Regions from separate parts of the Nocardioides marmotae genome, predicted to be linked through region 3. Evidence: predicted binding sites of a transcription regulator. Region 3 holds the regulator's gene; each other region holds the start of a gene.
The links. Region 3 encodes LexA, which represses DNA repair genes until DNA is damaged. Its sites were predicted from a motif close to TCGAACANNTGTTCGA; they were not measured.
Positions count from the first base shown of each region.

Region 1 (7,054 bases), 2.1 Mb from region 3:
TGGCGGCCGACCCGCGGCCCTGGCACAGGATCCCGCGGGAGCGGGCGAAGGCGACGATGTCGTGGACGATGACGAAGTAGCCGGCGAAGTCCTTGCGCTCGATGACCTCCAGCTCGTGGTGGATCTTCGCGCGCGCCTCGGCCTCCAGGTCGGTGCCGTAGTAGCGCTCCTCGAAGCCGCGCCAGGTCAGCACCTTGAGCCAGCTGATCGGGGTGTGCCCCTCGGGGATGCCGTCCTTGGGCAGCCGCGGGGTCGCCTTCTGCAGGTCGAAGACGACCTGGTCGGCCAGCTCCACCGAGCGGGCCACCGCGCCGGGGTAGCGGGCGAAGCGCCGCGCCATCTCCTCCCCCGACCGCAGGGACGCCGCGCCGCTCGCCGGCAGCCAGCCGTCCATCTCCGCCAGGCTGCGCCGGGCCCGGATCGCCGCCATCGCCGCGGCCAGCCGGTGGTCGCCGGGGCGGGCGTGGTGGACGTTGTTGGTGGCCACCGCGGGCAGGCCGTGCTCGGCGGCCATCGCGAAGAGCAGGTCGTTGGTGGCCGAGTCGGTCGGGTAGCCGTGGTCGACCAGCTCGACGGCCACCGAGTCGCGGCCGAACAGCTCCACGAGCCGGCGCAGCTCGCGCGCCGCCGCGGCGGGCCCCTCGGCCGCGAGCGCCGAGCGCACCGCGCCCTTGCGGCACCCGGTCAGCACCAGCCAGTGGCCGCGCCCGCGCTCGCCGAGCTCGGCGAGGTCGTAGACCGGTCGCCCCTTCTCCTGGCCGCGCAGGTGGGCGTCGGTGATCGCCGCGGCCAGCCGGTGGTAGCCCTCCACCCCGCGGGCGAGCACCAGCAGGTGGGTGCCCTCGGGGTCGGCCACGCCCTGCTGGGCCCGGCCGAGGTCGAGGGAGAGCTCCGAGCCGTACGCCGTGCGCAGGCCCGAGCGCCCCGAGGGGGCGGCGTTGACCTGGGCGGTCTCGGCGAACAGCGGCGCCCCGTGGAAGCCGTCGTGGTCGGTGATCGCCAACGAGTCCAGCCCGAGCCGGATCGCCTCGAGCACCAGCTGGTCCGGCGAGCTCGCGCCGTCGAGGAAGCTGAACCCGGAGTGGCAGTGCAGCTCGGCGTAGGGCACCACCGGCCCGTCGGGGGCGGCGACGTCGGTCTGCTTCGGCCGGCTCTTGCGCCGCGAGATCGGCGCCTCCGAGGACAGGTCGGGGCGCCCGGAGAGCCGCCGCTCGAGCTCGGCCCACGGCATGGCGGGGTTGTTCCAGCCCATCAGTCCCCTCCTCTCGACCGGGTCATCAGTCGTAGCCCGCCTCGGTCCACCACACCGACTCCGCGGCGGCCTGGTCGTAGGTCATCAGCCAGGCCCGGCCATCGACCCCGACCACCTGGAAGCGGGCCACCCGCCGCGGGGTGCCCTCCCACCACAGCTCCTCGACCGGCCACGGGCCGGCCCACGCCGCGACCGGCTGCCACGGCTCGTCGGCGTGCGGGCGGAACCGCGCCGGCTCGCCGCGCACCGCGCCCCGCTCGTCGACCACGACCGGCCGCCCGCCGGGGCCGACGAGCGCCGCGGGCCACGGGTCGGCCAGCACCCGGGCGGGCGCGGGGGGCGGGAGGGCGCCCGGCCAGGGCAGGCCGGTCGGGCGCAGCCCGGTGGGCCGTTCGCCCCAGGGCACCATCGCCTGCCGGTCCGCCGGGGCGCGGCCGCCCTGGAGCACCGGCACGAGGACCGCCTCGTGGCCGAGCATCCCCTGGACCCGCGCGATGCCGCGCTGGACCCGCTCGTCGGTGCCGCCCCAGAGCCCGTCGGCGTGGACGGAGTCGGGGACGACGGTCTCGGGCACGAACCGCACCCGCCCGACGGGGGCGCGGATCTCCCCGCCCCGGCTCATCCCGTTCATCGCGCCCTGGAGCTGCCAGTGCAGCCGGTCGACGACGTCCGCGGCGCCGAACCAGCGCGGGTGCACCCACCGCCGCGAGGAGGCCACGACGCCGTCGGCCTCGGCCTGCACGAGCAGCTCGGTGCAGACCAGGCCGTGGCGGGCCAGCTGCTCGACGAAGGCGTCGGCGGTGCGCCGGGCGCTGAAGCAGATGGTCTCCGCGGAGTCCAGCGGCGGCTCGAAGTCGACGTGCACCTCGAGGTCGGGCGGGGCGGTGCGCTCGGCGAGCAGCGTCTCGCCGCGACCCGAGACGACCCGGTGCACCCAGGCCACCTGCCGACCGAACCGGGCCAGCACGTCACCGGCGCCCAGGTCGGCCAGCTGGCCCAGCGAGCGCAGGCCCAGCCGCTTGAGCAGGCCGACGGTCTCGGGGTCCTCCAGCACCTCGACCGGCAGGGCGCGCAGGAACGGCACCGACTCCCCCGCCGGCACCACGACGCTGTCCTGCGGCCCGGCGCGCCGGGCCGCCTGCTCGGCGGTGAACAGCTCATCGGCGATCCCCACCCGGCAGTCCCAGACCCCGTGGCCGACCAGCTGCTCGGCCACGACCGCCGCGGCCTCGGACTCCCCGCCGTAGAACCGGCCCGGCGAGCGGAGCGCCACCAGGCCAGGCCGCAGCGGGGCCACCCCGGGCCGCAGCTGCTCGAGCACCACGAGCACGTCCTCGAAGGCCCGCGCGTCGCGGTCGGGGTTGGCGGGCAGGACGGCGATCTCGGGGCAGCGCGCCTGGGCGTCGCGCCGCCGCATGCCACGGCGTACGCCGAAGTCTCGGGCGGGGCCGTTGACGGCCTGCACCACGTTGGCCGAGAAGACCGCGGCCGGCTGCCGCGGGGGCAGCGCCTCCTCGGCCAGGGCGGCGACCACCGGCCAGTCCGGGCACCACACGACGAGCGCGCGCATCTCAGCCCGCGACCGCGACGGGACCGGGGAGGACCACCGGGGCGGCGGGCGCGGGCACGGGCTCGCCCTGCTCGCCGGGGAACCACAGCGCCGTACGCCGCGGTGGAGCCGAGCCGCGACGCGCCTCGACGACCAGCCGGCGGCTGCGCAGGTGGCCGTGGCCGAGACCGACCCCGGTCCACCGGGGCTCGGAGGTGGTCAGCCGGACCTCGCAGCGCGGCCACGGGCCGAGGGAGACCAGCACGGCGCCGCGCTTGCGCAGCCGGGCGCCGAGCTTCTCCGCGACGTGCTCCCCCACCCGGGGCGGCGGCCGCAGCACGACCAGCGGGGCGACGTCGACGAGCGCCGCGGTGACCTCGAGCCACTGCTCCCCGGGCTCGGGGACCAGCACGGTGCGGCCCAGCGCGACGCCGGCGGCGGCGGCCGCCTCCGCGCCGAAGTCCGGCACGCCCACGACCGCGCACCACTCACCCGCCTGCGAGGGGCCGGCCATCAGGGCCAGCGCGAGGGTGACGCTGTCGACCTCGTAGCTGCCCCCGGTGCGCAGCTGCACCACGCCGCCGAGGGCGGGATGGGTCGGCAGCGGCCGGCGCGCGACGCCGTCGGTCATCCGCTGCATGCGCTCGCGCAGGCGCTCGATCTCACCCCCCGCGGAGGGCGCTGCAGACGAAGAGGTGGCCACACCCCAGTATCGAACATGCGTTCGAACGCGTCAACCGGGGGTGGCCACCTCTGCGGTGGAGCCGTCTTCAGATGTGGGCGGAGCTGGGGGTGGAGCGGTGGATCAGGAGGCGTAGAGCGCGTCGATCCGCGCCTTGTTGTTGTCCTCCACGACGTTGCGCTTGACCTTCATCGAGGGGGTCAGCTCGCCCGACTCGATGGTGAGGTCGTGGTCGAGGATCTCCCACTTCTTGATGGTCTCCCACCGGTTCAAGCGGCCGTTGAGCTGCTCGACGTACCCGGCGACCATCTCCTTGACCTGCGGGGAGGCGACGACCTCGGAGTAGGACTTGTCGGCCATGCCGTTCTCCCCGGCCCACGCCGCCATCGCGTCGGGGTCGAGGGTGATCAGCGCGACGCAGTAGTTGCGCTCGTTGCCGAAGACCATGAACTGGCTGGTGTAGGGGCACAGCGCCTTGAACTTCGACTCGATGGCCGAGGGGGCGATGTACTTGCCGCCGGAGGTCTTGAACAGGTCCTTGATCCGACCGGTGATGGTGAGGAACCCGTCGGCGTCGAGCGAGCCCTTGTCACCGGTGCGCAGCCAGCCGTCCTCGGTGAACGCCTTGGCGGTCTCCTCGGGCAGGTTGTGGTAGCCCTCCATGACGTGCGGGCCCTTGATCTGGACCTCGTCGCCCTTGCCGATGCGGACCTGGGCGCCCGGCAGGGCGGGGCCCACGGTGCCCATCTTGTAGCCGTCGGGGTGGTTGACCGTCGCGCCGGCGGCGTTCTCGGTCATGCCGTAGCCCTCGAGGATGAGGATGCCCGCGGCGTTGAACCACTCCGCGATCTCCTGGTTCAGCGCCGCCGAGCCGGAGATGAAGAAGCGGACCCGGCCGCCGAAGCGGTCGCGGACCTTGCTGAAGACCAGCTTGTCGAACAGGCCGTGCTGGAGCTTGAGGCCGAGCGGCACGCTCTTGCCGTCGCGCTTGAGCCGGTCGACCTTGATGCCGACCTCGAAGGCCTTCTTGAACAGCTTCTCCTTCGCCCCGCCCTCGGCGGCCTGCATCGTGACGATGCGGCCGTGGGCCTTCTCGAAGATGCGGGGGGCGGCGCCCATGAACGTCGGCTTCACGATGCCGAGGTTCTCCACGATCTTGTCGATCCGGCCGTCGATGGCGGTCGCGAAGCCGCACGCGAGCTGGCTGGAGAGCAGCACCTTGCCGAAGGAGTGGGCCATCGGCAGCCACAGGAACTGCAGGTCCTCCTCGTGGAGGATGTCCTGGGCCTGGATCGCCGCGCCCTCGTAGACCCACGAGCGGTGCTGGAGGCGCACGCCCTTGGGCCTGCCGGTGGTGCCGGAGGTGTAGATCAGCGTCGCGAGCTGCTCGGGCTTGATCGCCTGCGCGGTCTTCTCGATGACGTCGGGGTGGTCGGCGAGGTACTTCTCGCCGAGCTCGGCGAGGTGGTCCATCGTGATGACCCAGTCGCCGTCCGCGGCGCCGTCGAAGGTGACGACCTTCATCAGGTGCGGCAGCTCGTTCTTGTGCCCGCGGATCTTGGCCAGCTGCTCGTCGTCCTCGGCGAAGACGATGCGGCACTCGGCGTCGCCGAGGATGTACGCCACGTCGGGGGCGTTCGTCGTCGGGTAGACCGTGGTGGTCGCGCCGCCGGCGCACATGACCGCCAGGTCGGAGAGGATCCACTCGTAGCGGGTGCCCGCGGCGATGCCGACGCGCTGCTCGGACTCCAGCCCGAGCGCCAGCAGACCGGCCGCCAGGCGGCGTACCCGCTCGCCCGCCTGAGCCCAGGTGACGGACTCCCATGCCTCCCCACGCGGGAAGCGGAAGGCCTCGGCCGCGGACGACGCGGCCACACGGTCGAGGAACTGAACGGCCATGTTCGGGGCCAGGTGGTCGACGAAGCTGGTGTCGTGGATGACGGGCATGGCTCTCCTGGGTGACGGCAGGGAGGGGAGGCCAAAGCGGCCGCTCCTCCCGTCGCGGATCGTTCCAGGTAACCTACGTCACTTCCAACTCGCGAGTAGGGAGTTCTCTTTGATTGGACACCCGATCAAAGTTTTTCCCTCAGGAGCGGGCGGCGACGTACTGCTCGGCCTTGCGGCGTGCCTTCTCCGCGAGGCCCTCGACCTCCAGCAGGCGGGGCAGCAGCGCGGGCTCGGTGTGCAGCGCGCGGAACATCGTCGCGATGGTGACGCCGTGCCCGGGCCGGTGCAGCACCTCCACCGCGTCACCGGTCTGGACCGTGCCGGGCGCGAGCACCCGCAGGTAGGCCCCCGGCGCGCCGTCGAGGGTGAACCGCTTGACCCAGGCGCGGTTGTCGAAGCCGCACCGGCCCATCCAGGTCTTGAAGTCGTTGCACGGCGTGCGGACGTAGGCCACCTCGAGCAGCGCGGTGCCGACCGCCCAGCGCTCCCCCACCTCGGCCTCGGTCACCTCGACGCCGCGGGTGGTGAGGTTCTCCGCGAACTGCCCGTCGCGGACCTCCTGGCCCAGGTCGACCGCCCAGCGGTCGAGGTCCTCGCGGGCGTAGGCGTAGACCGCCTGGTCGACCCCGCCGTGGTGGCGGGTGTCGGAGACCTTGTCCCCGGCCAGGCCGAGCCGGCCCACCTCGACCGGACCGGTCACCGGAGCCTTGTCGATGCTGGTGCGGCCGATGCCGGCCCACGCCGCCTCGCGGGGCGTGCCGACGTTGACGGAGACGAGCTGGGACACGCGAGGATTCTCACCCGCATCCGGCGCGCGCGTCGCATCTTCGTCCGGTCCGCCGGCCTGGACGGCCGGGGCTATTCCTGGACGGCCTTGGCGACCGCGACGCAGCGGGTGACCACCTCGCGGTCGGCCAGGTGCGCCAGCGCGCGGTGGACGGTGCGCACCACGACCCAGTCCCGGGCGCGGTCCTCGTCGAGCAGGGCGGCGTCGATCGCGGCGTGGAAACGCCGCCGCAGCGCGCCACGGACGTCACCGGCCACCTCCTCCCAGCGGTGCCACAGCAGCGGCGCGACCTCGCTGTGCGGGTCGCCCGCGAGCGGCTTGGGCGAGACCGCGCGCCACTCGTCCGGGTCCTCGCCCGCGACCAGGTGGGCGTGGTGCAGGTCGGTGTGGAGCAGCCGCTCCGCGCCGGGGTCGGCGACGAACGAGCGGCCCAGGGCGACCGCCTGCTCGACCAGGCGCCGCGGCAGCGGGGCGTCGCGGGGCAGCCCGGCCAGCGCCTCCGTCCGCCCCGCGACGTACGTCGCCAGGCGGGGCACCTGCGGCGGCGGGTCGACGTGGAGGCGGGCCAGGTGCGCCCCGACGAGCTCGCAGGCCGCGACGTCCCACTGGCCGGCGGCCGGGTCGGCGAGATCGGGTCCGGGGAGGCGCTCGAGGAGCAGCGCGCGCCGGTGCGGGTCGGCCCGCAGCAGGCGCACCGCGCCGGCGCCGCCCCACCGCTGGAGGGCGAGCGCCTCGTGCTCGGTGCGCTCCTCGACGACGCCGACCTTGAGCACGGCCGCCCCACGTTCGCCGCGCACCGGCAGCACCCTCGCGCGGTCCGAGGCGTGCGGCTCGCCG
Region 1 is NZ_CP053660.1:3,036,765-3,043,818, forward strand. It holds gene HPC71_RS14495 (error-prone DNA polymerase) at 1-1,252, opposite strand, end outside; gene HPC71_RS14500 (DNA polymerase Y family protein) at 1,278-2,822, opposite strand; gene imuA' (DnaE2-dependent mutagenesis accessory factor ImuA') at 2,824-3,432, opposite strand; gene HPC71_RS14510 (AMP-dependent synthetase/ligase) at 3,607-5,430, opposite strand; gene HPC71_RS14515 (MOSC domain-containing protein) at 5,570-6,217, opposite strand; gene HPC71_RS14520 (aminoglycoside phosphotransferase family protein) at 6,289-7,054, opposite strand, start outside.
Region 1: imuA' (DnaE2-dependent mutagenesis accessory factor ImuA') is a predicted target of LexA. The motif match lies at 3,514-3,529, and genes of this name have one in related genera.

Region 2 (7,054 bases), 1.0 Mb from region 3:
GCCGACGTGATCCTGCCGCCGTTCGAGATGGCGCTGCGCGCCGGCGCCCGCTCGGTGATGAACTCCTACACCGACACCGACGGCGTCCCCGCCGCCGCCGACCGCGCGCTGCTCACCACCCTGCTGCGCGACACCTACGGCTTCGAGGGCACCGTCGTCGCCGACTACTTCTCCATCGCCTTCCTCGAGTCGCTGCACCACGTCGCCGAGGACCTCGAGGAGGCCGCCCGGCTCGCGCTCGAGGCCGGCATCGACGTCGAGCTGCCCTCGATCAACGCGTACGGCGGGCCGCTGCTCGCCGCGGTCGCCGCCGGGCTGGTCGACGAGAAGCTCGTCGACCGGGCCCTGCTCCGCGTGCTGCGCCAGAAGTGCGAGCTCGGCCTGCTCGACCCGGGCTGGGCCCCGGCGGAGGCCGGCACCGGCTCCGACCCGATCCTCGACCTCGACCCGCCGGAGGCCCGGGCGCTCGCGCTCGAGGTGGCCCGCCGCTCGGTCGTGCTGCTGGCGAACGAGGGCGGCGCGCTGCCCCTCGCGCCCGGCGCCCGGCTCGCGGTCGTCGGCCCCCGCGCCGACACCCCCGAGGCGATGCTCGGCTGCTACTCCTTCCCGATGCACGTGCTGGTCCACCACCCCGGCACCGAGCCCGGGCTGGAGATCCGCACCGTCCGCGAGGCGCTCGCCGAGACCTTCGAGGTCACCTCCGCGCTCGGCTGCCCGGTGCTCGGCGGGTCCGACGCCGACATCACCGAGGCCGTCGCGGTCGCCACCGACGCCGACGTGTGCGTCGTCGTGCTCGGCGACCGGGCCGGCCTGTTCGGCAACGGCACCTCCGGCGAGGGCTGCGACGTCGCCGACCTGCGGCTGCCCGGCCGCCAGGAGGAGCTGCTCGAGGCGCTGCTGGCCACCGGCACCCCGGTCGTCGCGGTGCTCCTCGTCGGTCGCCCCTACGACCTCACCCGCCAGGTCGACCGGCTCGCCGCGCTGGTGTGCGGGTTCTTCCCGGGTGAGGAGGGCGCGACCGCCGTCGCCGACGTGCTCGCGGGCCGGGTCGCCCCGACCGGCCGGCTCCCGGTCTCCTTCCCCGGCCCCGGCTCGACCCAGCCGTCGACGTACCTCGCCTCGACGCTGGGGCAGCGCAGCGAGGTCAGCTCGGTCGACCCGACCCCCCTGTTCGCCTTCGGGCACGGACTGTCCTACGCCGCCGCGACCTGGGGGGACGCGGCGGCGTCGGGCTCGACGTGGGCCACCGACGGGACCTGCGAGCTGGTGGTGCCGCTGGTCGGCCACCCCGAGCAGGCGACGTCGGAGGTCGTGCAGGTCTACCTCCACGACCGCGCCTCCTCGGTGGTGCGGCCCGTGCAGCAGCTGATCGCCGCGGCGCGGGTCGACCTGGCGGCCGGGGAGCGGACGGAGGTGCGCTTCGAGCTGCACGCCGACCTGACCTCGTTCACCGGCCGGGACCTGGTGCGGCTGGTCGAGCCGGGGGCCGTCGAGCTGCGGGTGGGTGCCTCGAGCGCCGACATCCGCTCGGTCGTGGAGCTGCGGCTCACCGGCTCGGTGCGCGAGGTCGGCCACGACCGGGTGCTCGAGCCGGCCGTCACCGTCGTCCGCGGCTGAGCGGCGCTGCTGCGGTGGAGACCGACTGGCCGCTCGAGCAGCTGCGGGCCTACCGGCCCCACCTGCTCGAGCCGGCCGGGCTCGACGGCTTCTGGGCCGAGACCCTCGCCCCGCAGCGGGCGCGCGGTCCGCACGCGACGTACGAGCTCGTCGATGCGGGGCTGGTGGCCGTGGAGACCCACGCGGTCGAGCTGGCGGGCCACGACGACCACCCGGTGCACGCCTGGCTGCACCTGCCGCCCGCGCCGCTGCGCGGGCCCGGTCCGCTGCCGGGGGTGGTGCAGTACCAGGGCTACAACGGCGGCCGCGGCCTCCCGCACGAGCACGTGCTGTGGGCGCTCGCCGGCTACGCCCACCTCGTCGTCGACACCCGCGGGCAGGGCAGCGGCTGGAGCGTCGGCGCGACGGGCGACCCGGCCGGGGCGGGCGCGGCGCAGCCGGGGTTCCTGACGCGCGGCATCGAGGACCCCCGCGGCTACTACTACCGCCGGGCGTACGCCGACGCCGTCGCCGCCCTCGACGTGCTGCGCGCGCATCCGCTCGTCGACCCCGACCGGGTCGTCGTCGCCGGCGCCAGCCAGGGCGGCGCGCTCGCGACCGCCGTCGCCGCGCTGGCGCCCGGCTCGGTCGCGGCGGCGCTCGTCGACGTGCCGTTCCTCGCCGACGTACGACGGGCGGTGGCGGTCGCGCAGACCGACCCCTACCTCGAGCTGGTCCGCTACCTCGGCGCCCACCGCGACCGCGTGGAGACCGCCTTCGCCACGCTCGCGCACGTCGACGGCGCGGTGCTCGCGCGGCGGGCGACCGCGCCCGCCCTGTTCTCGGTGGCGCTGCGCGACCGCACCTGCCCGCCGTCGACGGTGTTCGCCGCCTTCCACGCCTGGGCGGGCCCGGCCGAGATCGAGGTCTACCCGTTCAACGACCACGAGGGCGGCGGCCCGCACCACGTCCGGAGGCAGGTGGCGTGGCTGCGGTCGACGCTGGGGGCCAGACTGGAGCAGTGAGGTTCACCGAGCACGAGCTGACCGCTGCCCTGACCGGAGCCGCGAAGATGGTCTTCGCCGCCCAGGACAAGGACGTACGCCGCGGCCGCCGCGACGTCGACGAGGCGTGGCAGGCGCTGACCACCCTGCAGCGCTTCCGCCTGCTCGACGCGCTCGGCGACCAGGTGCTCCCCGTGCTCGTCGGGTTGCCCGACGTCGACGTGGAGCCCGGCACCCGCCCGACCTACACCGACGAGGAGGTCACCCGCGTCGTGGAGGAGAAGCTCGGCGGGGGCGTGGCCGGCCGGGTCCGTCGGGCGCTCGTCGTCAAGGGGCGCGTCGCCCTCGTCCAGGCCGCCCTCGCCGCCCTCCCGCCCCGTCAGGACCCCGACGCGTTGATCGTGCCCGACCACCTCTGAGCAAGGTCGACGCACGCGGCCGAGCACGTCGCTCGCCACAGCCCGGGATCGGTCGCCCAGAAGTCGTGTACGACGTCCGGGACGGTCTCGAAGGTTGCCTGGGGGACCAGCTCGGCCAGCTGCTGGAGTGGCCACCTGGGGCGGATGTCCCGTCCCGCCGCGATGAACCGCATCGGCACCGGGCTGTCGGCCAGCTCCCGCCACAGGCGAGGCTGGTGGATCCACCCCTTGAAGGAGTCCATCAGCGAGTCATTGATGTCAGGCACGTGGTCGATCTCGATCGGGGTCTCCGCCGCGGCGCCGGCCTCGTACGCGGCCGACCACTCCCGATCGCGGTGCAGTCCGTGACCCGCGATGCCGACGACTCCTGCCACCCGGTCAGGGTGCTCAAGTGCGTAGCGCACGGCGAGGTCGGATCCCCAGGAGTGCCCCAGCACGATCCACGACTCGGCACCGATGGAGCGACGCACGACCTCCAGGTCCTCGATGGCCCGCGCCATGTCGTGCGGTCCGCCACCGGAGCGACCGACGCCGCGCGGATCCGGGAACCAGGATCGACACCCGTCCGGCGCGAGAGCGGCGTCCGCGAGGTAGTGCACGCACCCCGGACCGCCTGAGAGCACGACGACGTCGGGGCCCTGGCCACAACCGGCCACGTGGAGGTCGACACCGTCATCAGTCGTGGCGAGGAGCTGGTCCATGGCGTCATCCTCGTCGCACCACGCGCTCGACACGAGGGGTCGGCGGCCTGGGCCTCACGGTGCGGTGATCTCGACGGTGCCGGTGGGGCCGCGGAGGTACTGCCGGCCGTGGGGGTCGGTCCAGAGGTGGACGCCGGGGTCGGTGACGGGGTCGAGGGGTCGGTATCGCCATCGTGCGTGGGTCTTGAGCCGGTGGTGCCGCCGACACAGGGGAGCCAGGTTGTGGGTGCAGGTCGCGCCGCCGGCGCCGTGGGGGGTGATGTGGTCGCAGTCGCAGGCTGCTGCGGGGCGGGTGCACCAGGGGAAGACGCAGTGGGGTTCGCGGTGGGCGACCTGGTCGCGGAGCCGGTCGGGGATCTCGTACTGCTCGACGTGGGTGTGGTCGTTGAGGTCGAGGACGGGCTGGACGACGAGGTGGGTGTCGGTGCGGCCGCACCAGGAGCGGATGACCTGTTCGAGCTCGGGTCGGGCGGCGGTCTGGTTGCGGCCGACGGGGTCCAGGCCCCAGAGGGCGGCGTCGGTGAGGTGGAGGTGGAGCACGGTCCGGGTGCCCGGCCGCGCCGGTCGCTCGCCGTTGAGGAGGGCGTCGGCGGCGGCGGGGTCGGCGAGGACGCCGACGGCCATGGAGCGGCGGACGTCGAGGGACTCCCCGTGTCTGGGTTGTCCTGCGGTGCCGAGGATGGCGGCGATGCGGCTGATGGTGGCGTCGACGTCGTGGAGGTCCTTCCAGTCCCCGCGGACGACGAGCTCGGCGATGCCGGTGTGGTTGAGGGTGCGTTCGTCGAGCCGGACGTAGCGTGCGTCGAGGGCGGCGAGCTGGGCGAGCTCGCGTTCCTCGGCGTGGAGGCGCAGCATCGCCTCGTCGACGACGCGGTCGAGGCGGACGATGCCGATGGAGCCGGCCACGGGCGCGACGTGGTCGTCGACGTAGGTGGCGACGTCGTTGTCGTGGCCGAGGACGGCTTGGGCGATGCGACGTGCTCGCCAGGCGGTGACGTGGCCGGCGAGGGTGCGGGCCCAGGTCTTGGGCATCCGGTGGCGCAGCACGAGCGCGTCCCTGATGAGCGCCTGCCCGGCTTCGGTGGACATCCGGTTCGCGGCGGCGAACGCCGCGGGTGCGTCCCAGCGCACCGGGGGGATCCCGGCGAGCTCCGCGCACTCGACCTCGGACTCGGGAGCCGGGTCCGCGGTCGTCCCCGGCACGCTCCAGGCCTCCTGGCCCGGGAGGACCGGGTGCGCGTGCGCCCACTCCACCGCCAGCGAGAGCAGCTCGACCTCGGCGGCGTCCGCAGCCGTCCGTGCCGCACGCACCCGGTCCAGCAACGCGGCAGGTGTCACCGCGTCGTCGGCCGCGGGGAGCGCGGCCGGTGCGAGGACGGCGGGTCGAGTCATGTCCAAAGTATATTCGAACAACTATGCGAACGGAAGGGTCTTCGCGCAGGTTGTGGATCGCGCCGAAGCCTCTAGTCGGACCAGGGTGCGCCGACCGCAGCGGAGGACGCTGCGTGGGCAGCCAGCGGCCACCAGTGGCGATCACCTAGCTCCGCTTCGGCCTCAGTCGCGTCGAGCCACCTCCCGGGCGCGCCCAGGTGCGCGGGCAGGGGGCAGTGCCAGACCATGAAGTACGCGTGCGGTGCCGGCCACGGCCGCCGAGGCGGGCGTCCAGCGAGCCTCAGGCGGTCGGCTCGCCCGGGGGGTGCTCGCCGAGGCAGAACAGGTTGCCCTCAGGGTCGGCGAGGGTCGTCCACCGGACCCACGGCACCTCGTCGAGCACGTCCCACCGGTGCTCTGCACCCGCGGCCAGGAGCCGCTCCACCTCCGCTGCGCGGCTGCCCCACGGCACGGTGAGGTCGAGGTGGAGGGTGCTGCCGGACTCGTCGGTGCGCGGCATGAACATCATCCCGAAGCCGCCGGGCGTCGCGGGCAGGATCACCAGCCCGGGCATCGGCGACGTGGACGGCGCGCCGAGCACCGTGGACCAGAAGGCGGCCAGGCCCTCGGGGTCGTGGGCGGCGACATTCACGGCGCCGAGGCTGACGGTTGCGGGTGCGTTGGTCCCAGCTGTGGTCTCCATGTCCGCACGCTAGGCGCCACCGCCGACGGCCGACAGGTCCGATGGCAGCATTCCCGGCGATGCGAGCCGCTCAGCCCAGCGCGGCGGTGACGAGCGCCTGCGCCTCCTGCTGGACCTGGGCGAGGTGGTCGGGGCCGCGGAAGGACTCGGCGTACACCTTGTAGACGTCCTCGGTGCCGGAGGGCCGCGCGGCGAACCACGCCGAGGAGGTGGTCACCTTCAGCCCGCCGATCGGCGCACCGTTGCCGGGGGCCTCGGTGAGGGTGGCGGTGATCGGCTCGCCGGCGAGCTCGGTGGCGGTGACGTCCGCGGCCGAGAGCCGGGCGAGCGCCGCCTTCTGCTCGCGGGTGGCCGGGGCGTCGATGCGGGCGTACGCCGGCTCGCCGTGCTCGGCGACGAGGTCGGCGTAGTGCTCGGAGGGCGAGCGGCCGGTGCGGGCGAGGATCTCGGACGCGAGCAGCGCGAGGATGATGCCGTCCTTGTCGGTGGTCCAGGTGGTGCCGTCCATCCGCAGGAACGACGCGCCGGCCGACTCCTCGCCGCCGAAGCCGAACGAGCCGTCGACCAGCCCCGGCACGAACCACTTGAACCCGACCGGCACCTCCACCATCGGCCGGCCCAGCGACGCCGCGACCCGGTCGATCATCGAGGAGGAGACCAGCGTCTTGCCGATCCGCGCGCCCTCGGGCCAGCCGGGCCGGGCGCCGCCGAAGAGGTGGCCGATGGCGACGGCGAGGAAGTGGTTGGGGTTCATCAGGCCCGCGTCGGGGGTGACGATCCCGTGCCGGTCGGCGTCGGCGTCGTTGCCGGTGGCGATGTCGTAGTCCGCGCGCCGCTCGATCAGCGAGGCCATCGCGTGCGGGGAGGAGCAGTCCATCCGGATCTTGCCGTCCCAGTCGAGCGTCATGAACCGCCACGTGGGGTCGACGAGCGGGTTCACGACCGTGAGGTCGAGGCCGTGCCGGTCGGCGATCTCCGACCAGTACGCCACGGACGCCCCGCCCAGCGGGTCGGCGCCGATCCGCACGCCGGCCCGACGGATCGCCTCGATGTCGACCACCGAGGGCAGGTCGTCGACGTAGGTGCCGAGGAAGTCGTAGGAGCCGGCCGCGGCGCGCGCCCGCGCGAACGGCACGCGGCGTACGTCGCCGAGCCCGCCGGCGATCAGCTCGTTGGCCCGCGCGGCGATCGCGGAGGTCGCCTCGCTCCCGGCGGGGCCGCCGTGGGGCGGGTTGTACTTGAACCCGCCGTCGCTGGGCG
Region 2 is NZ_CP053660.1:4,123,924-4,130,977, reverse strand. It holds gene HPC71_RS19630 (beta-glucosidase) at 1-1,617, shown strand, start outside; gene HPC71_RS19625 (acetylxylan esterase) at 1,632-2,621, shown strand; gene HPC71_RS19620 (hypothetical protein) at 2,618-3,019, shown strand; gene HPC71_RS19615 (alpha/beta fold hydrolase) at 2,980-3,720, opposite strand; gene HPC71_RS19610 (HNH endonuclease signature motif containing protein) at 3,775-5,112, opposite strand; gene HPC71_RS19605 (VOC family protein) at 5,393-5,794, opposite strand; gene pgm (phosphoglucomutase (alpha-D-glucose-1,6-bisphosphate-dependent)) at 5,865-7,054, opposite strand, start outside.
Region 2: HPC71_RS19610 (HNH endonuclease signature motif containing protein) is a predicted target of LexA. The motif match lies at 5,126-5,141, and genes of this name have one in related genera.

Region 3 (7,054 bases):
CGCCGAGTCGGCACTTCTGACCGGCCGAGTCGGTACTTCCGACTACCCCGGCAGCTGCCCTGGCCAGAAGTGCTTGCTCGGCCCGCCGGAAGTGAGCACTCGCCGCGCTGGAAGTGCCCACTCGGCCCGCCGGAAGTGAGCACTCGCCGTGCCGGAAGTGAGCACTCGGCCCGCCAAAGGTGACTACTCGGCGACGGGAGGGGGCGGGAGGGGGCGGGCGGACGGTGAGAATGCCTTGCCCGCGGCGAGCATCCGGATGATGGACTCCTTGGCATCGCCCGGCGGCGCCTCCGAGCCTGGGCCGGCCCCGTCGTCCCGGTCGGCCAGGGCCGGACACGCCGCAGGGGCGGGGCCGCGAACGGCCCCGCCCCTGTCTTCCCCTGATCGCCGGCCGGGGTCGAAGCGGTCGGCGACGTGCGTGGTGGCCGCCCGCAGGTCGGGCGACCGAGCAGCCGAGTGGTCAGGCCGCGGGCACGACCAGGCGCTGGCCGGCGTCGAGCGCGGCGGTGTCGAGGGCGTTGAGCCGCTCGATCTGGTTCATCATGCCGCGGACGTCGCCGTCCTCGGCGAGGTCGGCGGCGATCCCCCACAGGGTCTCGCCGGTGCCGACCATCACGACGCGGGTGGGCTCGGGGGTGCCGGCCTCGTCGGTCGCGACCGAGCCGGCGGCGATGAACAGGCCGACGCCGAGCACGAAGGCCAGCGCGAGCAGGAAGACCACGAGCCGGCCGCGTCGGGTCAGCCGCACGGTCGCCCCACGGGTGGGGCGGTCGAACGAGGTGGCGTACGGGGCGCGGGTGGCGGTGATGGTGCTCATGCGGGACCTCCTGGGGAAGCGGCGGTCAGCCTCGGGTCGTGTCGATCTCGGTCTGCACCGATGTCTAACCGCGACCACCGACAGTGGTCGGCGAGCCAGTCATCGAGCAGACGTTCGATCGAACGTATGTACGACCGTAGAGCACTTGTTCGAACAGATCAAGGACCTGTGCGAACGAATGTTCGAACGCTTCTCAGCGCAGGCGGCGCCTCCCCTGGGCCGCGAACACCGCCAGCGCCGGGCCGGAGAGCGACGGCGCGAGCTGGCCCACCCGCATCGCGGCGCCGCGCCACCCGGGCAGGGTGCGCACGACGCGCCGCGAGCCGACGAGGTCGACCGCCGCCTGGGCCGTCTCCTCCACCGACAGCAGGTGGCCACCGGAGCTGACCAGCCGCTTGGCCAGGCCGTCGGGGCGCATCTCGGCGACCAGCGTGGTGTCCACGCCGTCGGGGCACAGCGCGTGCACGCGGACCCCGCGCGGCGCCTCGAGGGAGACCGAGGATGCGAGCGAGACGACCGCGGCCTTCGTCGCGGCGTACAGGGAGAGCCCCGGGACGGGGCCGAGGCCCGAGAGCGAGGCGGTGAGCACGAGGTCCCCGCCGCGGGGGCCGAACGCCGCCAGCGCGGCGCGGGTGCTCCAGACCGCGCCGAGCAGGTTGACCTCGACCAGGCGGCGTACCTGCTCCTCGGTCAGGTCCACGAGCGTCCCGTCGTCGCCGACGCCGGCGTTGGAGAACCAGGCGACGACGTCGCCGTGGCCCGCCGCCACCCGGGCGACCTCGGCGTGCGAGGCGGGGTCGCGCACGTCCTGGGCCACCCCCTCGGCCGCGCCGATCTCGCGGGCGGTGCGGGCCGCCCCCTCCCCGTCCACGTCGGTGACCACGACGCGGTGACCGCGGGCGACCATGAGCTCGGCGATGCCGCGGCCGATGCCGCGGGCCGCCCCGGTGACGACACAGCTGGTGTTCTCCATGGCCCGATCCAACCAGCGCCGGCCCCGCGCCACCCTCCTCGCCCGCCGAGCCGACCGAGCCGACCGACGCCCGCGCGACACACCTTCGAACAGGTGTTTGAACACGGGCGCGGAAGGCTCTACGGTGCTGTCAAGGCCCCGCACCACCGCTCGCCCGTCACCGCGCTACCCCGGAAGGCACCTCCCCATGGCGAAGAACCCCGGCTCCAAGGTCACCGAGATGCCCGACGGCGCGCCCGACGTCACCGGCCTGACCCCGCGCCAGACCCGGATCCTCGCCCACATCCGCGACAGCATCGAGGGCCGTGGCTACCCGCCGAGCATGCGCGAGATCGGGGACGCGGTCGGGCTGACCAGCTCCTCGAGCGTGGCCCACCAGCTGAAGGTGCTCGAGGAGAAGGGCTTCCTCAAGCGCGACCCGCATCGCCCGCGCGCCCTCGAGGTGTTCCTGCCCGAGGTGATGGCCGCGCGGCGGGCCATGGCGAGCGCCGATGACGGGGCGGTCGACGAGACGGGCGTGGGCGACATGCTGCCCGAGGCGCAGTACGTCCCGATGGTCGGCCGGATCGCGGCCGGTGGCCCGATCCTGGCCGAGGAGCGCGTGGAGGACGTCTTCCCGCTGCCCAAGCAGCTCGTGGGCGACGGTCAGCTGTTCCTGCTGGAGGTCGCCGGCGACTCGATGGTCGAGGCGGCGATCTGCAACGGCGACTACGTCGTCATCCGGCAGCAGCCGACCGCCGACAACGGCGAGATCGTCGCGGCGATGATCGACGGCGAGGCGACGGTCAAGACCTTCCAGCGCAAGGACGGCAAGGTGTGGCTGCTGCCGCACAACGCGGCGTACGAGCCCATCGACGGCACGCACGCGACCATCCTCGGCAAGGTCACCGCGGTCCTGCGCCGGATGTGACGTCGGTCCGGCCGCGAGTGCACACCGGTGGCCGAGAGGCCCGAGAGACAGGCTCCGACGGCGTCCCCGGGTCGATCCGGGGGCGAATCAGGGGTAAGCCGGATGCTCATCACCGCCGGCATACGGCAATCTTGGACCTGTGAGCGACGTCGCCAGCCCCACGAGGTACCCACGCCTGCGGCGTGGGGTCGTCGAGCTGGCCCTGGTCCTGACCCTCTACGTGCTCTACAGCGGCTCGCGGCTCTTCGCCGACGACTCGCTGGCGCCGGCGCTCGTGCGCGCCCAAGAGCTGCTGCACGTCGAGAGCCTGGTGGGGCTGCACTTCGAGGCCTCCCTCAACCAGGTCTTCGTCGAGACCAAGATCCTCGGGCTCCTCTCCAGCTACTGGTACGCCACCGCCCACTACGTCGTGACCGCCGTGGCCCTGCTCTGGCTCTACCGCCTCGGCGCCCGTCACTACGTGCCCGCCCGCCGGGCGCTCGTCGCCGCGACCCTGATCGGCCTGGCGCTCTACCTGCTGCTGCCGACCGCGCCGCCGCGCTTCGTCGAGGGGTACGTCGACGTGCTCTCCCTCCACGCCGCCGACGGCTGGTGGGGCTCGGACGCCTCGGCGCCGAAGGGGCTCGGCGGGCTGACCAACCAGCTCGCCGCGTTCCCCTCGCTGCACGCCGGCTGGGCCCTGTGGGTTGCGATCATCGTGCAGATGAACGCGCGCACTTCCTGGGTGCGCGCGCTCGGCTGGACCTACGCGCTGATCACCGCCGTGGTCATCGTGGGCACCGGCAACCACTGGGTCCTCGACGCGATCGCCGGATGGCTGGTGATCGGCCTGGGCTTCCTCGTCGCCGCTCGGCTCGGGCGCCGGCTGGACCGGCGGGCGCCCGCCGACGAGGCGAACGACCCGGAAGTGGTCGTGTCGGAGTCGAGGCAGCACAGCTCGACCTCGGTCGGCTGAGGCCCACCCCTCCCCGGTGACCGGGCGGCGTACCCGGTCTGAACAGGCGGCGTCCGGGCCGCTGGAGGCATCACGTCCGGGCGGCCGCGTCGTTGGGGCAAGCGTGACCACGACCCAGCCCGACCGGCCGAGCCCCGCGGGCTCCGTCGGCCGCCGCACCGTCGTCGCCACCGGGGCCGTGGGCCTCGGCGTCGCGACGCTCGCCCCCGCCGCCGCCGATGGCCCCGCCACCAGCCCCGCCTCGACCTCCCGCCGCCACCGCGTCTTCCAGCACGGCATCGCCTCGGGCGACCCCCTGCCGGGTGCGGTGGTGATCTGGACCCGCGTCACCCCCACCCGGGCGGCCACTGCCGGGTCGGGCCGCGGGCCGCGCACCGAGGTCGGGTGGGAGGTCGCCACCGACCGCTCCTTCCGCGACGTCGTGCGCCGCGGCACGTTCGTCACCAGCGCCGGCCGCGACCACACCGTCAAGCTCGACGTCACCGGCCTGCGCCCCGCGACCTGGTACCACTACCGCTTCACCGCGGCCGGCCAGCGCAGCCGCGTCGGCCGCACCCGCACGGCGCCGGCCCCCGGCGCGAGCCCGCGCAACCTGCGCTTCGGGGTCGTCTCCTGCGCCAACTACCAGGCCGGCTACTTCGCCGCCTACCGCCACCTGGCCCGCCGCGACGACCTGCACGCGGTGCTGCACCTGGGCGACTACCTCTACGAGTACGAGGCGGGCCGCTACGGCGCCGGCGAGGTGATCGTGCGCCGCCACGAGCCGGCCGGGGAGATCGTCTCCCTCGACGACTACCGGCAGCGGCACGCGCAGTACAAGACCGACCCCGACCTCCAGGACCTCCACGCGAAGGCCCCGTTCATCACCGTCTGGGACGACCACGAGACCGCGAACGACGCCTGGCTGGAGGGCGCGGAGAACCACACGCCCGGCTCCGGGCCGGGCGGCGAGGGCGGCTGGCGACGGCGCCGCGCCCGCGCGCTGCGCGCCTACGACGAGTGGATGCCGGTCCGCCTCGACGGCACCGCGCGCCTCGGCGACGGGACCCGCCTCTACCGCCGCCTCCGGTTCGGCACGCTCGCCGAGCTCAGCATGCTCGACCTGCGCACCCACCGCAGCGAGCAGGTCGCCCTCCCCGTCCTCGACCCGGCGGTCAGCGAGCCGGACCGGACCATCACCGGCCGGCAGCAGATGCGCTGGCTCAAGGACTCCCTGGCCCGCGACGCCGCCCAGTGGAAGCTCGTCGGCAACCCCGTGATGATCGCGCCGGTCACCTTCGCGGCACTGCCGGCGGACCTCCTCACGCCGGTCAACGACGTGACCGGGCTGCTCCCCCAGGACGGCCTGCCCTACAACGTCGACCAGTGGGACGGCTACACCGACGACCGCCGCGAGCTGTTCGCCCACATCCGCGACCGCGGGATCAGGGACACCGTCTTCCTCACCGGCGACATCCACTCCGGCTGGGCATCCGACCTCCCCTTCGACCGCGGGCTCTACCCGCTCGCCGGCGAGACCGCCGGCGTGGAGTTCGTCTGCTCCTCGGTCACCTCCGACAACCTCAAGGACATCCTCGGGGTGCCGCCCCGGACGGCGAGCCGGGCCGTGGAGCAGGTCATCCGCACCGCCAACCCGCACATCAAGTACCTCGACTTCGACTCCCACGGCTACTGCGTGCTCGACGTGACCCCCGCGCGCGTGCAGATGGACTGGTACGTCATCGGCTCGCGCCTCGACCGCCGCACCACCGCCACCTGGTCGCGCTCCTTCGCCACCCGCGCCGGCACCAACACGGTCGTCGCCGTCGATAGGCCGGTGCGCTGATGTGCGCCCCGCAGCAACAGGCCGGCGCCACCACCGGCGCCGCCGCCCGTCCGCCCGCCGCGACCGAGCGGCGTACGGTCCTCAAGGTCGCGGGCGCCGGTGGCCTCGCGCTCACCTTCTCCACCGCGCTCGGAGCCGGCTCCCCCGCGTACGCCGCCGGGAACCGTGACCGCCGCCGCGCCTACGTGCTGGTGGTCGACGGGTGCCGGCCCGACGAGATCGACAGCGGCCTGATGCCGAACCTCGCGGCGCTGCGGGCCGACGGCCGGCACTTCCCGCGGGCGCACTCGCTGCCGGTCATGGAGACCCTGCCGAACCACGTGATGATGATGACCGGCGTCCGGCCCGACCGCGGCGGCGTGCCTGCCAACGAGATCTACGACCGCGGTCTCGGCGAGACCCGCACGATGGACCGGCCGCGCGACATCCGCACCACGACCGTCATCGAGCGGCTCGGCCGGCGGGGTTTCCGGACCGGGACGGTACTGAGCAAGGACTACCTCTACGGCGTCTTCGGCGAGCGGGCCACGCACCGGTGGGAACCGTTCCCGCTGCTGCCGGTGACCGACCACGCGCCCGACGTGTTCACCATGGAGGCCGCGCTCGGGATGGTCGAGGAGCTCGACCCGCACCTGGTCTTCGTCAACCTCGGCGACGTCGACCGGGTCGGGCACAGCGACCTCACCGGCGGCAGCCTGCAGGCGCTGCGCCGCGCGGCGCTGGCCTCGACCGACCTGCAGGTCGGCCGGTTCGTGGAGATGCTGAGGTCGACCGGCCGGTGGAAGCGCTCGATCGTCGTGGTCCTCGCCGACCACTCGATGGACTGGTCGCGGCCCGACCGCGTGGTCTCCCTGACCTCGCCGCTGGCCGCGGACCCGCTGCTGGCCGGCAACGTCGCGGTCGCCCAGAACGGCGGGGCCGACCTCCTCTACTGGACCGGCCCGGCCAAGCAGCGCGACCGCGGGGTGGCGCGGATGCTCGAGGTGGCCCGCGGGACCGCCGGCGTGCTCTCCGCGCACGACCGGGCCCGCAGCTCCTGGCTGCGCCTGGGCCCGGACGCCGGCGACGTCGTCGCCTACTGCCGCGCGGGGTGGCGGTTCAGCGACCCGATGGTCGTGTCCAACCCGATCCCCGGCAACCACGGCCACCCGGCCACGCGCCCGATCCCGTTCTTCGTCGGCGGCGGGCACCCGGCCGCGGCCAAGGCCGTCTCCTCCTCGCTCGCGGCCACCGTCGACGTCGCGCCGACGATCGCGGAGTTCTTCGGACTCCGCGGCGCGCCGCGGGGAGGGTGGGACGGCCGCTCGCGGATCTGAGGCGGCGGACCCGAGGGGGCTCAGTCCTTGGCGGAGGCGGAGAGCCGGGCGAGCGCCTTGCGGACGATCGAGGGGTCGGTGGTGGTCCACATCGGCGGCAGGCTGGCCTTGAGGAAGCCGCCGTAGCGGGCGGTCGCCAGCCGCGGGTCGAGGACGGCGACCACGCCGCGGTCGGTGGTGGTGCGGATCAGCCGGCCGGCGCCCTGGGCCATCAGCAGGGCGGCGTGGGTGGCCGCGATCTGCATGAAGCCGTTGCCA
Region 3 is NZ_CP053660.1:774,676-781,729, reverse strand. It holds gene HPC71_RS03715 (LysM peptidoglycan-binding domain-containing protein) at 461-817, opposite strand; gene HPC71_RS03710 (SDR family NAD(P)-dependent oxidoreductase) at 1,011-1,790, opposite strand; gene lexA (transcriptional repressor LexA) at 1,978-2,700, shown strand; gene HPC71_RS03700 (phosphatase PAP2 family protein) at 2,840-3,655, shown strand; gene HPC71_RS03695 (alkaline phosphatase D family protein) at 3,759-5,480, shown strand; gene HPC71_RS03690 (alkaline phosphatase family protein) at 5,480-6,796, shown strand; gene HPC71_RS03685 (ATP-dependent DNA helicase) at 6,817-7,054, opposite strand, start outside.

Region 4 (7,054 bases), 530 kb from region 3:
ATCTCGCGGGCCCAGAAACCGTCGTTGATCGCCTTCTCGGCGAGGTTCTGGGAGCGGACGCCGAACTCGTCGAGCTCCTGGCGGGAGAGGCCGCGCATCTTGGCGACGTTCTCGGCGGTCTGGCCCATCGCGATGTAGACGTCGGGCAGGAAGCCGTCCTCGCGCGGGTCGTGCCAGTCCACGCCGCCTTCGGCGGTCTGCTTGGTGCGGGCCTGGGCCTCGGCGAACTTCGGGTTGTGGGTGTCGGGCCAGTGGTCGGAGGTGCCCTTGGCGAACCGCGAGACGGTCTCGACGCCGGCGGAGATGAAGACATCGCCCTCGCCGGCCTTGATGGCGTGGAAGGCCATCCGGCTGGTCTGGACCGAGGAGGAGCAGTAGCGGGTGATGGTCGCGCCCGGGATCTGGTCGTAGCCCATCAGCACGTTCACGATCCGCGCCATGTTGTTGCCCGACTCGCCGCCGGGCAGGCCGCACCCGAGGTAGTGGTCGTCGATCGTGGTGGGGTCGAGCTCGGGGATCTTGTCCAGCGCCGCCTGGACGATGGTCGCGGTGAGGTCGTCGGGACGCAGGTCCTTCAGCGAACCCTTGTTGGCGCGGCCGATGGGGGAACGCGTTGCGGAGACGATGACGGCTTCAGGCATGCAAGTACTCCGATCTCGGGTGATGTGCCGGGTCAGCCTAGATCAGCGGTGGCTGCGAGGATCGGGACGTGCGTCACGTCTATGAGTGCCAGGTCCGCTGGGCCGACCAGGACCTGCTCGGTCATGTCAACAACGTCGTGTACGTCGACTACCTCCAGGAGGCGCGGGTCGACATGCTCCGCACCCACGGGCGCTCGCGGCAGGCCGAGCAGCTCGCCGAGGGCGTGGTGGTCGTGCGGACCGAGGTGGGCTACCGGGCCCCGTTGTTCTTCGACTTCCGCCCGGTGCTCGTGGAGTGCTGGGTCACCGAGATCCGGGCCGCGACGTTCACCCTCGCCTACGAGGTCTTCCACGAGCGCCCGGACGGTTCGCGCAAGGTCTACCTGCAGGCCGCGACCGTCCTGACGCCGTACGTGTTCGCCGAGGAGCGGCCGCGGCGGCTCAGCCCCGAGGAGCGCGAGGGCCTGGCGGCGTACCTCGAGCCGGCCGACCGGGCGCCCCGGGTGACGTTCCTCGAGCGGCCGGCCACGGCGGGCCGCTACCCGGTGCGCGTCCGCTTCTCCGACGTCGACGTCTACCGGCACGTCAACAACGTGACGTACTTCGAGTACTTCCAGGAGGCGCGGATCCACTACTTCGAGGAGCTCGGCCGACGCTCCGAACGGGAGGTCACCCGGCCGCTGCTGGTCGTGGCGCGCAAGGAGGTGGACTACCGGGTGCCGGTGCTGCACCGGCCCGAGCCGTACGACGCGTGGTCGTGGATCTCTCGGGTCGGGAACACGTCCTTCGACGTCCAGTCCGAGCTGTGCGACGGGGACACGGTCCTGGCACGAGCCCACACCACCGTGGTGGTCGTCGACGCGGACGCTCAGCGGCCGACGCCGCCGGACCCCGCGTTCCGCGAGGTGCTGGTCGCCGCGCTGCCCTGATCGCCGCCGGTCACCTCGCCGGTCACCTCGCCGGTCACCTCGCCGGTCGCCCTTGCGGCGCGCGTCGAGACCCAGGTTGCGGGCGATGCCGAAGAGCCAGCCCGCGAACTGCTCGCCGGTCCCGGTGAACTCGTGGATCTTCGTCGCCGCCGTCAACCAGGCCTCGGACGCGACGTCGTCGGCCGCCGTCGCCGAGTCCCCGGAGGGCCGGACCTGGAGCCAGACGACCAGGCGGCCGGCGTGCTCGGCGTAGAGCCGGCGCCAGGCGTCCTGGTCACCCCCCTTGGCGCGCGCGATCAGCTCGTCGTCGGCGTCCAACCACGGCCCCCGCTGGTCGCTGCGCCCTTGCCGTTCGCGTGGCCGTGGCGGTGCTGGTGGTTGCCGGGGCCGGCCTGACCGGTGCCCTCGGGAGTGGACGGTATCGGTGAGGGCCGATCGGTCGGGGCGGACCCGCTGGTCGACGTCGGTCCGGAGGTCGGCCCACCCGGAGCCTGCGACCCGCCGGGGGAGCGCTCGGGGGAGCGCTCGGGGGAGCGCTCGGGTGCCTCGAGGGGCGCCTGTGTGGGCTGGGGCTCGGGGGCGCGGAGGAGGCGGCGAGCGCCGCGAGCGCCACCGTCGGAGCCAGACGCCCGTTCCGTGCTGCCGCAGGGGGTGCTCCTCCCGCTACCTGTCGCGACGAGGCTGGTCCGTTACGTCGACCGCCGACCTCGTGCTCCGGGCGTGCCTGTGCCCCGCCGGCGGGGTGCTCCGGCGGGGTCGTGGCGGTGGGGCTATGGCGGGGGCGGCTGGTCCGTCGGCGGTGGGTCGAGGTCGTGGGTGCCTCGGTGGTCGACCCGGTAGGTGAGTCCGGTGGGACTTCGCCACTCAAACGTGCCCGGCGAGGGTGATTGTTGTGACCAGCCGCCGTGGGTCTTGGCGCGGTGGTGGCGTCGGCAGAGTGGCGCGATGTTCTCGGTCGCTGTCGGTCCGCCCCTGGCGTGGGGGATGACGTGGTCGTCATCCACTCGCGATGACGCGTGGGCGGGGCGGGTGCACCAGGGGAACACGCAGTGCAGGTCGCGCAGTCGGGTCTGGGTCGAGAGGCGGTCGGGGACCTCATAGGCCTCGACGTGGATCCGCTCGGCCAGGTCGATGACGGGCTTCACGGTGATCGTCTTGCCGGTGTCGGCTCGTGCGGCGCGGGTGCACCAGTCGGCGAGCTGAGTGATCAGGACGAACCCGCGGACGTTCTCGACCCGGGTGATGTCGTCCAGGGTCCCGTCGGGGCTCTGGTGGACGTGGACCACGAGGGGCTTGGGATCGGTGTCGAACTCCAGGCTCAGCTGCCGCCGCGCCATGTCACCCAGAGCGACCGAGCGGCGGGCGTCGAGGGTGTCGGTGCACCCCAGTGCTTCGAGCCGCGCGGCGCCCTTTTCGAGGGCGTCGTCGAGGTCGAGCGCGTCGGCCAGGTCGAGGGTCGCCCACACGTCGACGTGCCCGTCGAAGGACACCTGTCGCGACTGGATGGTCACGTGCCGGGCCTCGGCCCGCTCGGTCGCCACCCGCTGGGCCTCGTCGGGGTCGAACCGGACCAGCGCCTCCTCCAGGAGCCGCTCCAACGCCGCCGGCCCGATCGTGGAGGCCACCGGTGCGACGTGGGTGTCGACGAACGCGGCGCCCTTCTTCGGCAGGTGCAACGTCCGGCGAGCCAACGAGCGGGCCTTCCAGGCCGGCAGGTCGAGGTCGGTGACCTTCTTCCAGAGCTTCGGGAGCCGGTAGCGCAGCTCGAGGGCCTCGGCCAGGTAGGCCCGACCCGCGTCCTCCGACTTCCCCAGCCCGGCCGCGAACTCCACCACCGCGAACTCCGTCACGAACGGCGCACCCTCACCCGCCAGGCAGACCGGCTTGTCACCGAACCCGCGGAACACCGACCACGTCGCCGCCTCGTCCAACGACTCCGCCGGGTGCAGCACGCACCACTGGACCGCCGCTTCGAGGAGCTCGGCCTCGGCCGCGTTAGCCGCGCGCTGCTTGGCGCGCGCGAGGCTCAGCACGTCGGCTGGGGTGTCCAGCGGGTGCTCGAGCGTCGCGATCAAGGCCATGCCTCATTCTAGTCGAACAGCTGCTCGAATGGAAGGGTCTGTTCTCAGATCTTCAGAGCGGGGTCGGACGCGCCAGCGCGAGGCGGCGGCCAGAGACCCGGCAGCGAACCGCGACCCACGACGTACCTGGCCCATAGCTGCCAAAGCCGCAACCACCCCACAGCCCGCAGGCCGAAGGTCGGCTGCCAGGGGCCTCGACACGTCGGCGCCAGGGCGCCTCCTGCTCGACCAGCGGGGGCGGCCGCTACCCACGGCCCGAAAGCCGAAGGTGAGACAGCACCGCTAGGGTCCGCCCGTGCGCCTCATCCCACGCCTGCTGAACCGTGCCGTCCACGCCGGGTGGCGGTGGGTGGACCGGGCGGGGGAGATCGTGCCGGGGACGCGGGCGGCCGAGGAGTTCGGGAGCTTCGGGGCGGGGTCGTGCATCGACTTCCCGCCGGCGACGATCCTCAACGCCTCCTCGATCCACCTCGGCGAGCGGACGCTCGTGGGTCGCCAGGTGACGCTGTCGGTGGGCTGGGGGACCAATGAGCAGGCGCTGCCGCCGCGGGGCCTGGTGGTCGGCGACCGGTGCGTCATCGGCGCGCGGACGAGCATCACCGCGCACGAGTCGATCGAGATCGGCGACGACGTGTTCTTCGGGCAGGGCGTGTTCGTGACCGACGCCAGCCACGGCTACCAGGTGCCGGACCGGCCGGTCGGCGCGCAGTTCGGCCCCTCTGACCCGGTGGTGGTCGGGGCGGGGTCGTGGATCGGCCACCACGCGGTGCTGCTGCCGGGCACCCGGCTGGGCCGCAACGTCGTGGTCGCGGCGGGCTCGATCGTGCGCGGTGTGGTGGAGGACCACGCTGTGGTGGCGGGCAACCCGGCGCGGGTGGTGCGCCGCTACGAGCCGGGCGTGGGCTGGGTGGGGTCGCGCGGCGACGTACGCCCTGTGCTCGCCGACGACCTCGACTTCCTCGACGAGGCCGTCACCGGCTGAGCATCAGGCATCGGGCCTCAGGTCGCGGCGGGCGGCTCGTCGACGGTGTTGACCATGAACTGCGCGGCGTGGGTGACGTAGTCCCAGAGCTGGGCCTCCTGCTCGGGGGTGAGGTCGACGGCGTCGAGCCCGGCGCGGAAGTGCTTGAGCCAGTGGTCGCGCGACTCCGGGGTGACCTGGAACGGCGCGTGGCGCATGCGCAGCCGCGGGTGCCCACGGGTCTCGGAGTACGTCGTCGGGCCACCCCAGTACTGGACGAGGAAGAGCAGGAAGCGCTCCTCCGCGGGCCCGAGGTCCTCCTCGGGGTACATCGGCCGCAGCACCTCGTCGGTGGCCACACCCTCGTAGAAGGTCGCGACGATGCGGCGGAACGTCTCGAAGCCGCCGACTTCCTCGTAGAACGTGGTCACGGGTCCCATTCTGCCGACGCCTCTCCAGTCCGTTGCATCCGCGTGCCAGACTCGCGACGGACCAGACCCCCGGCCGCACACTGGCCACCGACCCCACAGGAGTGATCGAGGCATGGCAACGACGCGCACCGCGCAGACCACCTGGCAGGGCTCGCTCCAGGAGGGCTCCGGCTCCGTGGAGCTCCAGTCCTCGGGCGTGGGCACCTTCGACGTGTCCTGGCCCTCCCGCGCCGAGTCGGCGAACGGCAAGACCAGCCCCGAGGAGCTCATCGCCGCGGCGCACTCCTCGTGCTTCTCCATGGCGCTCTCCGCCGCGCTGTCCAAGGCCGGCACCCCGCCGACCACCCTGGAGACCAGCGCCGAGGTCGAGCTGACCCCGGGCACCGGCATCACCGGCATCAAGCTGACCGTCGTCGGCACCGTCGAGGGCATCTCCGAGGAGAAGTTCGTCGAGGCCGCCACCGGCGCCAAGGAGGGCTGCCCGGTCAGCCAGGCGCTCGCCGGCACCACCATCACGCTGGACGCCTCGCTCAAGAGCTGACCCGCGGGCGGGCACGTCCCGCCGTACGACGCACAGCGGCCCGCCCGGGTGACCGGGCGGGCCGCTGTCGTGTGCTCGGGCGTGCGGCGGCGCGTACGCCGGCGGCTCAGGCGTCCTGGCCGGCCCGCTCGCCCTCGGACTCGGACTCCGGCGCCGACACGTCCGTGCCGTGCGCGGCCCGGACCTCCTCGCGGTGCCAGACGACCCGCTGGGCGAAGGGGATCTCGATGCCCTCGTGGTCGAAGCGCGCCTTGATCCGCTGGCGCAGCTCGCGGGCGACGCCCCACTGCTCCATCGGTGCGGTCTTGACCATCACCCGCAGGGTGATCGAGTCGGCGGCCAGCATCTCCACGCCGGTGACCTCCGGTGCCTCGATGACGACGTTGCGGAAGTCCTCGTCCTCCCACAGGCCGTGGCTGACGTCGCGGAGCACGTCCTGGACCCGGACCAGGTCCTCGCCGTAGGCGACGTTGACGTCGACCACCGCGCGGGACCAGTTCTGGCTCATGTTGCCGACCCGCAGGATCTCGCCGTTGGGGACGTACCAGACGGTGCCGTTGAGGTCGCGCAGCCGGGTGACGCGCAGGCTCACCGCCTCGATCGTGCCGGTCGCCTCGCCCACGTCGACGACGTCGCCGACGCCGTACTGGTCCTCGAAGATCATGAAGATGCCGGAGAGGAAGTCCTTGACCAGTGACTGGGCGCCGAAGCCCAGGGCGACGCCGACGATCCCGGCGCTGGCGATGATCGGGGCGATGTTGACCCCCAGCTCGCTGAGGATCATCGTGCCGAAGATCGCCACCAGGACGCCGGTGACGACGCTCTTGAGCAGGTCGCCCATGGTCTTGGCCCGCTGGACCCGGCGGGTCTGCGTCGCCGCGTCGCGCGCGGCGACCGCGTGGACGGCCTTGCCCCGCTTGGGCAGGCGGGTGACCCGGTCGGGCAGCACGCCGTCCTCGGCGCTGGCCACGAGCCGGTCGACCAGCTTGTGCAGCACCCAGCGGATGACGAGGCCGAGGATGACGAGGGCGGTGATCGCGAGCGGCTTGCCGATGATGACGTCGGCGACCTCGGCGACGGTGTCGTTGCCGAACCACTCGTAGGCGATGTTGCAGGTCTGCTCGCCGTCCTCGCAGGGGCCGGTGGTCGCGGTGAACATGGGGCCCATGTCTAACAGGTGGGCACCCCGCCGCCGAAGGCTCCGCGCGGCCGTGTGACCCATCTGACCGGACGGGGCGCCGGGGCGGGGGAGGGCTACGGATATCCTGCACGCGTGACCGCCTCGATCAGCCCCGTTCGTCGGGCCGCCGCCCTGCTTTCCGGCCTCTCCGTCGTCCTGACCGCCGCCGTCGTGCAGGCTGCCCCCGCGACCGCCGACGTGCCCGAGGGCTGGTCGGACCCGGACCCGGTCAACACCCTGCACGCGGTGCTGCTCTTCGGCGGCGTCCCGCTGCTGCTGTTCATCGTGAT
Region 4 is NZ_CP053660.1:1,300,820-1,307,873, forward strand. It holds gene HPC71_RS06270 (acetyl-CoA C-acetyltransferase) at 1-641, opposite strand, end outside; gene HPC71_RS06275 (acyl-CoA thioesterase) at 710-1,570, shown strand; partial or broken gene HPC71_RS21235 (RNA polymerase sigma factor) at 1,673-1,888, opposite strand; gene HPC71_RS06285 (HNH endonuclease signature motif containing protein) at 2,341-3,651, opposite strand; gene HPC71_RS06290 (acyltransferase) at 3,947-4,633, shown strand; gene HPC71_RS06295 (globin) at 4,651-5,052, opposite strand; gene HPC71_RS06300 (OsmC family peroxiredoxin) at 5,156-5,584, shown strand; gene HPC71_RS06305 (mechanosensitive ion channel family protein) at 5,691-6,743, opposite strand; gene HPC71_RS06310 (hypothetical protein) at 6,858-7,054, shown strand, end outside.
Region 4: HPC71_RS06285 (HNH endonuclease signature motif containing protein) is a predicted target of LexA. The motif match lies at 3,664-3,679, and genes of this name have one in related genera.